3 regions of the Hydrogenophaga soli genome follow, and region 1 is predicted to be linked to each of the others. Evidence: predicted binding sites of a transcription regulator. Region 1 holds the regulator's gene; each other region holds the start of a gene.
What was found. The regulator FNR, encoded in region 1, switches genes on or off when oxygen is low (the NO sensors DNR and NnrR bind a similar motif). The targets are predictions, from matches to a motif close to TTGATNNNNATCAA.

Region 1 (3,271 bases):
ACTTCTGGTCGATGTATGTGGCCGTTGCCGTTATCGTCAGCATCTTGGCTTGCGCCGTGTTGCTGTGGATTTCGGGGACCACCAAGGTGGCCGCCACGGCCGACAACACCACCGGTCATGTGTGGGATGGTGATTTGCGCGAGATGAACAACCCCCTTCCCAAATGGTGGGTGTACCTGTTCGTCATCACGGTGGTCTTCGGGCTGGTCTACGGCGCGATGTACCCCATGTTTGGCTCTTTCAAGGGGCAACTGGGCTGGTCTTCTCAAGGGCAGCATGCTGCTGAAGTGAAGAAAGTCGCAGGGAACATCGCGCCTGTGTACGAAGACTTTGTCAAAAAAGACGTCGTGGCATTGGCTGCTGATCCCAAGGCCATGGCCGTGGGTGAGCGCCTGTTCATGAACTACTGTGCGCAGTGTCACGCTTCGGATGCACGCGGCAGCCAAACCCTGGCGGCGCCCAACCTGACCGACAATGATTGGCTGTATGGTGGCACCCCTGAGGCCGTCAAGGAAACGATCACAAACGGTCGCAATGGTGTGATGCCCCCTATGGCCGCCGCTGTGGGCGCCCCCGAGGACGTGGCCAACCTGACGCAGTATGTGTTGAGTCTGTCCAACAGCCCGCACGATCCTGTCAAGGCTGCTCTGGGCAAGGACAAGTTCGCGGCTTGTGCGGCTTGCCACGGCGCAGACGGCAAAGGCAACCAAGCTTTGGGTGCCCCCAACCTGACCGACAACATCTGGTTGCATGGCTGGGGAGCCGAGGTGGTGACCAAGGCCATCAACGAAGGCTGGAACAATGCCATGCCTTCACAAAGTCGGTTGCTGAACGAAGCTCAAATTCATGTGTTGGCCGCCTATGTGTTGAGCAAGTCGGCAAAAGGTGCCAACTGAGTTTGCACATGTCGGAGTTTTGAACAAAAAGGGGGCTTAGCCCCCTTTTTGTTTGTAGATGCCTGCATTGAGTCAAAATACCCTCGGTTGCGGGCTGTTTCCCCTGTATTTTTTTGGGTTGCCATGAGTTCTACATCTGCACAAGCTGCTTCAGGTTCCACGCCACTTCCCACAAGCACTTGGTGGCGAGAGCCCTACGTGTGGATGGTGATTGGTGGCCCTGCTGTCGTGGTTGTGGCGGCACTGGCCACCGCCTACATCGCCATGAGTGCCCCTGACCCAGTGATTGACAAAAATCAAATTCAGCGGGAAGCTCTCACCAAGGCAGGAACGGATGGCAAGGTTTCCGATGACGAGTTGGTGAAGTTGCAGCCAGCTCAGCAAGCCCGGAACCACGCAGCTTCTCCGGTCGTGCCCAAAGTGAAACCAAACAATTAAGCCGCCGTGGGGCGGCATGAAGGAGACGACGATGCTCGCCCAACGACTGATGTGGATTGCATGGCCTGCATTTTTGATGGCAGGGGTGCTGGAAATGGCAGTTTTTGCCTTTGTTGACCCCGGTGACTTGCATTGGGGCCAATCTGAGTTGGGCTGGTCAAGGTCGGCGGTCTACACAGTGAGTTTTTTTGTGTTTTGGACACTCACGTTTGTTTCAAGCAGTCTGACCACACTGCTGGCGCAGTCTCCATTTGAGGTGAATCGGTGCCCGGTGCCTGTGGATGACAGGCCCGACGCTTGCAGCAAGGGGCCGCGATGCGAGGGGGCATAAAGCCTCCGCGGAGACTCCTTACACAAGAAGGCTCACTCTGTGCGTCATCGACAGTTGCTGCTTGGGGGATTCACAATTTGGCGCAGGGCATTGGTGTTCTTGATGTGAACGTAGCGCTGCTTGACTTCAATGATGCCTTCTTCCACAAACTTGGAAAAGGTCCGACTCACGGTTTCAAGCTTCATGCCCAGATAGCTTCCAATTTCTTCCCGTGTCATTCGCAGCACCAGTTCAGACTGGGAGAATCCACGGGCATGCAAGCGCTGCACCAAGTTCAATAAAAAGGCTGCCAACCGCTCTTCAGCTCGCATGCTGCCCAGCAGAAGCATCACGCTGTGATCGCGCACAATCTCACGGCTCATGATCTTGTGAACATGGTGTTGAAGTGTGGTGAACTCGCGGGAAAGTTGCTCCACTTGGTCAAAGGGCATGACGCAAACCTCAGCGTCCTCCAGGGCAATGGCGTCACAGGAGTGGTGATCACTGACGATTCCATCCATTCCAATGATTTCTCCCGTCATTTGGAAGCCGGTGACTTGGTCGCGGCCATCCGCCGTGGTGATGCAGGTCTTGAAGAAACCAGACCTGACCGCGTACAAAGAAGTGAACTTGTCACCGGCATTGAACAGTGCGGTGCCTCGTTTGATTCGGCGGCGGGCCGAAATGACCGAGTCCAGCTTGTCGAGTTCTTCGGGGTTTAGCCCCATTGGCAGGCACAGTTCACGCAAATTACAGCTTGAACAGGCAACTTTGATTGTGTTTAGATCCATGGAGAGCCTTGATTCAGGTCAAGCGTACATCAAGTCACTGGGTGGCATCGTACCGTGAAACGGTGTCGCACAGTGTCATGACCGGACAAAACTGGCAGATAAGGTTTGCGTAAGGGTTGTCTTCGCTGCAGTGCATTGATGCACGTCAAGTGAGCTTGCTGTCACAGCTGGCACATTTGAGGCAGTTGGAGATACACGTGACTCATGTCATTTCTGAACAATTGTTGAAGCGCTTCGATGTGCCTGGTCCCAGGTACACGTCATACCCTACGGCAGATCGTTTTGTAGAGGCGTTCACTGAGACAGATTACATTCAGGCGCTTGAGCAGAGGCGGGCTGGGTCCATGGCGCTCCCTTTGTCGATCTATGTTCACATTCCTTTTTGCGAGTCGGTGTGCTACTACTGCGCTTGCAACAAGGTCATCACCAAGCACCATGACAAGGCAGCCGAGTACATTCGCTACCTGTCCCGCGAGGTTGACTTGCATGTGTCCCACTTCGGCAAAGGGCACAGCGTATCCCAGTTGCATCTCGGCGGAGGGACCCCCACGTTCTTGAGTGATGCAGAGCTGGCCGATCTGATGGCCATGTTGAGGCGCAGCTTTGGGTTTGTTCCGGGGGGGGAGTACTCCATTGAGGTGGACCCCCGTACGGTCACCGTGGAACGCTTGCGGCATTTGCATGCGCTAGGGTTCAATCGACTGAGTTTTGGCGTCCAGGACTTTGACCCGGCCGTGCAGAAAGCTGTTCACAGGGTTCAACCTGCCGAACAGGTGTTTGCTTTGGCTGAAGCTGCGCGGGACATTGGATTCGAATCACTGAACGTGGATTTGATC
Region 2 (3,271 bases), on a different contig from region 1:
CGGTGCGGTAGGGGCGGGGGCCAGGGACGTGGCGGGGGACGTGACGGGGTGGGTGGCGGGCTCGGCGGCCATGGTGTCAGCGGGCAGGCGGTTCGGTGCTGGGGGGGTGGGGCAGACGCGCAGCGTGCAGCAGACCGTCTTGCAGGTCGCGGATGGCCCCCGACGCTTCGGTGATGCGGCGGTGGTTGGTCCGCAGCTGCCGCGTCAACCCTTGGCACACGGCGGACAGCAGGCGGGCGGCCAGGTCGGGGTGGTCGTGGCTCAGCGACGCCAGGGCCCCGCGCGACAGGGTGGCCAGCACCACCGGGCTGAGGGTCTCCAGCAACACGTTGCGGGCCTCGCCGTCCAGCAGGGCGGGTTCGGAGACAAAGTCGCCAGGCCCCAGTGGGTCCAGGGGCAGGTCACTCACCAGGGCGCGGCCCTGCACCCGGGTGTGTTGCCGGACCTGACCACGCACGATCAGCACCAGGTCGGTGGCGGGTGGGGTGGCGAGGGGGTCGAGCAGGCTTTGCCCTTGGGGCAGGCTGAGCGGCTTCATGTACCCGGCCACGGTGCGGGCCTGGTCCAGGCTCAAGGGCAGCAACAGGGTGCGCTGGGCCAAGCGTTGGGCCACGTCGTCCAGCGTCACGCCGTCCGTGGCCGTGGTGGCGGCCCAGCGGTCGGGCTCGGGGCCAAAGCCCGAGGCGTTGGCCGCAGCGCCTGCGCCCAGTTGCGACGCGGGCGCATCCGCCGCTGCCGCGGGTGGGCGGGAGGAGCGAAAGCGCAGGCGAAACGGCATGGGCGGGGGCTTTCGGCGGGGGGCGTTCAGCGCATCAACGCGTCGATTTCCTGCTGCATGGTGCGCACCAGGTGGCTGTACAGGCGAACCTTTTCGTCGCTCTGGCGCAGGCGCTCGGCCAGGCGTTGGGCCACCGCGGCCATGAAATGCGCGGCGGTGGTGGGCGCGTGGCGGGCCAGGCGTTCCATGGCCTTGCGCGAGAGCACCGCACAGCGCACTTCCGAGGTGGCGGTGCAGGTGGCCGAGCGGGCGGCCCCATCGAACAGCGACATTTCGCCCACCAGGCTGCCCGGCCCCAGCACGGTGAGGGTGTCGGGCGAGCGGCGGCTGACCAGCAAGGTTTCCACCGTCACCTCGCCGTCGATGACGAGCAGCATGTGCCCGGTGTCGGAGGTGTCGCCCTCCTGGAAGATGACGGTGTCGGCCGGGATGATGCGCGGCTGCATGAACTGCACCACGGTGCTGGCTTCCTCGGGGCTGAGCTGCATCAGGGCCGTGGGCGCGCGCAGCATGTCGGCGGCGGCTTCGGCGCTGGTGCGCGGGCTGTTGAAGTCCAGCTTCCAGGAGGCGGTGTCACCCGGGTCGCCCGCGTCGCGGCGGGCGGTGGAGCGCACCTTGTCCATCAGGGTCTTGAGCATGGTGTGGGCGGTGACGGGCTTTGGATGCTGGCAGAGGAGTCCGCATTGTCGGGCCAACGGCGTGTGGATGGGCGGCGAGGCGTGGTTTTCCCTTGCTTGATGTGCGTCAAGTGGCTGCGCCGCCGCAATTTCACAATGCCCCTCAGTTCCATCCCTCAGGAGTGCGCCATGCCCGTTGCCCAAGCCCCCGTTGCCGTGTTTGACTACCTGGATGCCACCCACCGCCAGGTGGCGCAGTCGCTGCAGACCCTCAGCGTCCTGGTGGATGCGCTGAGTCAGGGCGATTTGTCCGAGCCCGAACGTGCCCGTGCCCGCGAGGTGCTGGCGTTTTTCGGGGGCGAAGCCCGCCAGCACCACCTGGACGAGGAAAAACACGTGTTCCCTCCGCTGCTGGAGAGCCCGCAGCCCGACGTGGTGCAGGCCGCACACAGCCTGTCCCAGGACCACGGCTGGCTGGAGGAAAACTGGCTGGTCATCGCGCCCATGCTGGAGGCCGCTGCCGAGGGCAGCGGTTGGTTCGACACGGTCGAGCTGGCCAATGCCGTGGAGGTGTTCGCGGCGCTCTACCACGACCACATCGTGCTGGAAGAGTCGCTGGCCTACCCGGCGGCCCGCAGTGCCCTGTCGGGCGTGAACACCGAGGGCATGGGCCGCGAGATGGCCCGCCGCCGTGCGCTGGCGCAATTGCCGCAGGATTGACCGCAGTCGGCAGCCCCTGCCGCCGACTTTCTAAAATACGCGTTTGCCCAAGGAGCGCTGCAGCGCCGTGGCCCCTGCCCGCCCCCGTGCGCCGGGCGGTGCGCCCGGTGTCAGGCTTGGGGTGGCCTGTGGCCCACCGGATCAACCGCGCTCACCTGCTTCAACCGTGTCGGGCCTGCCCGCACACGGAACCATGACCCACCAGGTGAGCCTTGATGACACGCCAGACGCCTTCTGCCGACGCCTTCCCCTCCGATCTGTCCGCCGCCGCCGCTGCCGCCCAGGTCTCCCCGCCGCCCATGCTGCTGTCGGGGCTGGAGCCGCTGGTCATTGGCCAGGGCAGCCTGTTCGTGAACGTGGGTGAGCGCACCAACGTCACCGGCTCCAAGGCCTTTGCCCGCATGATCCTGGAGGGGCGTTACGAAGACGCCCTGGCCGTGGCCCGCCAGCAGGTGGAAAACGGCGCGCAGATTGTGGACGTGAACATGGACGAGGCCATGCTGGACAGCCAGGCCGCCATGGTGCGCTTCCTGAACCTGATGGCCAGCGAGCCCGACATTGCCCGCGTGCCGGTGATGATCGACAGCAGCAAGTGGAGCGTGATCGAGGCCGGCCTGCGCTGCGTGCAGGGCAAGCCGGTGGTCAACTCCATCAGCATGAAGGAAGGCGTGGCCGAGTTCAAACGCCAGGCCAAGCTGGTCAAACGTTACGGGGCGGCCGCCGTGGTCATGGCGTTTGACGAGCAGGGCCAGGCCGACACCTTTGCCCGCAAGATCGAGATTTGCGAACGCGCCTACCGCGTGCTGGTGGACGAGGTGGGCTTTGCGCCCGAAGACATCATCTTCGACCCCAACATCTTCGCCATCGCCACCGGCATTCCTGAGCACGACAACTACGCGGTCGATTTCATCAACGCCACCCGCTGGATCAAGCAACACCTGCCCGGCGCCAAGGTGTCGGGCGGCGTGTCCAACGTGAGCTTCAGCTTCCGTGGCAACGACCCGGTGCGCGAGGCCATCCACACCGTCTTCCTGTACCACGCCATCCAGGCGGGCATGGACATGGGCATCGTCAACGCCGGCATGGTGGGCGTGTACGACGAGCTGGAGCCCACCCTGCGCGAGCGGGTGGAAGACGTGGTGCTGAACCGCCGCCC
Region 3 (3,271 bases), on a different contig from region 1:
CAGCAGCGGCATGAGCTGATCGGCCACGTCCTCGCCCTGGGCCGACAGCGCGTACACCGTGCCCAGTGCGCCCACGGCCACCTCGCGCGCGGCCATGCCGGGCACCAGGGCCACCACGATCTGCCAGTTGAAGCCCAACGGTGCAAACAGCGGCTGCAGGGCCTGCCCCAGCTGCCCGGCCAGGCTGTACTGGATGGCCGGGCCGGTGGCCCCTTCGGGCGGGGCCGGGTAGGTGGACAGGAACCACAACACCACCATGATGGCCAGGATGATGGTGCCCACGCGCTGCACAAAAATCATGGCCCGTTCCCACAGGCCGCGCCACAGCGCCCGCAGGTTGGGCAGGCGGTAGGCGGGCAGCTCCATCAGCAGCGGGGTGGCGTGGGCATCGCCCCGCCACAGCTTGACCACCCCGGCCACCGCCATGGCCGACAGGATGCCGGCCACGTACAAGGCAAACATCACCAGGCCTTGCAGGTTGAACACGCCCAACACTGGGCGGCTGGGGATGAAGGCCCCGATCAGCAGCGCGTACACCGGCAAACGTGCCGAACAGGTCATCAGCGGGGCCACCACAATGGTCAGCCACCGGTCACGCCAGTGGGTGATGGTGCGCGTGGCCATGATGCCCGGCACCGCACACGCAAAACTGGACAGCAGCGGGATGAAGCTGCGGCCCGACAGGCCCACCGTGCCCATGACCCGGTCCAGCAAAAACGCGGCGCGGGGCAGGTAGCCGGAATCCTCCAACACCAGGATGAAGGCAAACAGAATGAGGATTTGCGGCAGGAACACCAGCACGCTGCCCACCCCGGCCACCACACCATCGATGAGCAGGCTGCGCAGCGGCCCTTCGGCCAGGTGGTCGCCCACCCAGCCGCCCAGGGCCTCCATGCCCGTCTTGATCAGGTCCATGGGGGCCGACGCCCAGCTGAACACGGCCTGGAACATCAGGAACAGCACCGCCGTCAGCAGCAGCATGCCCCACACCGGGTGCAGCACCACGCGGTCGATGGCGTCGTCGCGGGCCAGGGCCTGGGTGGGTTCACGCACTGCGGCGGCCACGATGCGGCGCACCTGCTGGTGGGTGGCCGTCACCTCTTCAGGTGTGGGGGCTTGCCAAGCACCGGCCACACCGGGCAACTCGGCCTGAGCAGGGGGCGGGGAGGCCCAGTCTTCCACCAGTGCCACCAGGTCGGACGCACCGTTGGGCTGGATGCTGACCACGGGCACCACCGGCATGTCCAACTCGGCGGACAGGCGGGGCAGGTCGATCTCCACGCCCTGCTCGCGGGCCACGTCCATCATGTTGAGCACCAACACCATGGGCAGGCCCAGTTGGCGGGCCTCCAGCACCAGGCGCAGGTTCAGGCGCAGGTGGGTGGCGTCGGCCACACACACCAGCAGGTCGGGCCGGGCCTCGCCGGGGCGGGCGCCGGTCACCACGTCGCGGGTCACGGCCTCGTCGTCGCTCAGGGGGTTGAGGCTGTAGGCACCGGGCAGGTCCAGCACACGCACGCGCCGCCCGCCGGGGGTGACCAGCAGGCCCTCCTTGCGCTCCACCGTCACACCGGCGTAGTTGGCCACCTTCTGGCGGCTGCCGGTCAGCAGGTTGAACAGCGCCGTCTTGCCGCAGTTGGGGTTGCCCAGCAGCGCCACGCGCAGGCTGGGGTGGCCAGGAGGTTGGTAGACGGTGGCGTTCATGCCGCCACCCCCACCTGAGCCACCTGGATCAACGCCGCCTCGTGTTTGCGCAGCGCAAAGGTGCTGCGCCCCACGCGCACCGCCAAGGGGTCGCCACCCAGCGAGCCCCGGGCCAGCGGGCGCACGGTTTCACCGGGCAGGAATCCGATTTCCATCAGCCGCAACAGCGTGTGGGCCTGCTCGGCATCGGCCGGGGTGGCCAGCGAAGCCACCTGGGCGTCAGTCTGCAACGGCCACTGATCCAGGCCACGGAACGAGGGGATGGGGTGGGTGGGAGTACTCATGATTGCGATAGATTCTCATTTACATGATACGCCACGTCCTTGACCAGGGTCAAACCTGCGGTGCGGCGCTATCCTTGCAGCCTGTCTTTTGCCCACTTCGGGCACCACCTCTTCCCAAGGGAGCTTTCACATGGAACGACGCGATCTGTTGGGCGCTTTTGCCGCCCTGGCTGCCACCGGGCTGACCGCCCACGCCCAGGCGGCGGACGAACACAGCCACCACCATCACCACGCCGCCGCGGCTCCCTATGCCGAGCTGCTGGCCGCCACCGCCGACTGCGTGGTCAAAGGTCAGGCCTGCCTGGCCCACTGCCTGGTGCTGCTGGGTCAGGGTGACAAGGCCATGGCCGCCTGCGCCCAGAACGTGAACCAAATGCTGGCCCTGTGCGGTGCCCTGCAAAACCTGGCCGCCCAGAACGCCAAACTCACCCCTGCCCTGGCCAAGGTGGCCCTGGACGCCTGCACCGCCTGCGAAGCCGAGTGCAAAAAGCACGAAAACCAGCACGCCGAATGCAAGGCCTGCCGCGAGTCGTGCACTGCCTGCATCAACGCCTGCAAGGCCGTGCTGGCCTGAGCCTGGGAGCACGCCCATGAGCACCCCGCCCCGCCCCTCCTTCCTGTCCGCCGCGCTGGCGGTGTGTGTGCTGTCGGTGGCCTGCACGGCGCAGGCCCAGGACGCCAAGGGTTGCAAAGATCCGGCCATGTTCCCCAAGCGCATCCCCAACTTCGTGATTGCCAGTTGCAAGACCGGCAACGACGCGCACGACTTCCGCTGGCCCGGTGGCCAGCACCAGGGCATGGGCGTCAAGACCGAGGTGGTCTACAAGGTGGCCAATCCGACGCAGGGCGCGTCACCCAAGTACATCGCGGGCAACTACGCCAACGCCATCGGGCAGATCGGCGGCACGCTGTTGCAAGACCCGGCCAAAAGCTCGCTGGGCGACCGCCTGACCGCCCGGGTCAACGTGGAAGGCAAGGACGTGTGGGTGCACCTCACCAGCGACTCGGCGGTGGTTGGGGGCAATTGGAGCAGCTACAAGCTGGTGGTGCTGCAGGAGGACGCGGCTGCCCAGGTCATTTCGGCGCAGAAGATGCTGGACGAACTCAGCAGCGCGGGCTTCATCACCCTCCACATCAACTTCGACACCGGCAAGTGGGACATCAAACCCGACTCCCGCGGGCTGGTCGCCGAGGTGAGCACCCTGCTCAAGAACAACCCCGGCCTCAAGGTGTCGATTGAAGGCCACACCGACAACGCGGGCACACCCGCGGCCAACAAAACC

Region 2: a site for FNR is predicted at 1,513-1,526, ahead of ACYVB7_RS08385 (hemerythrin domain-containing protein). Genes of this name have one in related genera too.
Region 3: a site for FNR is predicted at 2,028-2,041, ahead of ACYVB7_RS01235 (FeoA family protein). Genes of this name have one in related genera too.

Annotation. Positions count from the first base shown of each region.
Region 1 covers NZ_BAAHAK010000005.1:147,175-150,445, reverse strand. Annotated here, with positions in the region: gene ccoP (cytochrome c family protein) at 1-896, shown strand, start outside; gene ACYVB7_RS10845 (hypothetical protein) at 1,101-1,334, shown strand; gene ACYVB7_RS10840 (hypothetical protein) at 1,366-1,665, shown strand; gene fnr (fumarate/nitrate reduction transcriptional regulator Fnr) at 1,710-2,435, opposite strand; gene hemN (oxygen-independent coproporphyrinogen III oxidase) at 2,633-3,271, shown strand, end outside.
Region 2 covers NZ_BAAHAK010000004.1:35,729-38,999, reverse strand. Annotated here, with positions in the region: gene ACYVB7_RS08400 (sigma-54-dependent Fis family transcriptional regulator) at 1-72, opposite strand, end outside; gene ACYVB7_RS08395 (Crp/Fnr family transcriptional regulator) at 77-778, opposite strand; gene ACYVB7_RS08390 (Crp/Fnr family transcriptional regulator) at 805-1,416, opposite strand; gene ACYVB7_RS08385 (hemerythrin domain-containing protein) at 1,585-2,115, shown strand; gene metH (methionine synthase) at 2,415-3,271, shown strand, end outside.
Region 3 covers NZ_BAAHAK010000001.1:273,376-276,646, reverse strand. Annotated here, with positions in the region: gene feoB (ferrous iron transporter B) at 1-1,704, opposite strand, end outside; gene ACYVB7_RS01235 (FeoA family protein) at 1,701-1,988, opposite strand; gene ACYVB7_RS01230 (four-helix bundle copper-binding protein) at 2,119-2,562, shown strand; gene ACYVB7_RS01225 (OmpA family protein) at 2,579-3,271, shown strand, end outside.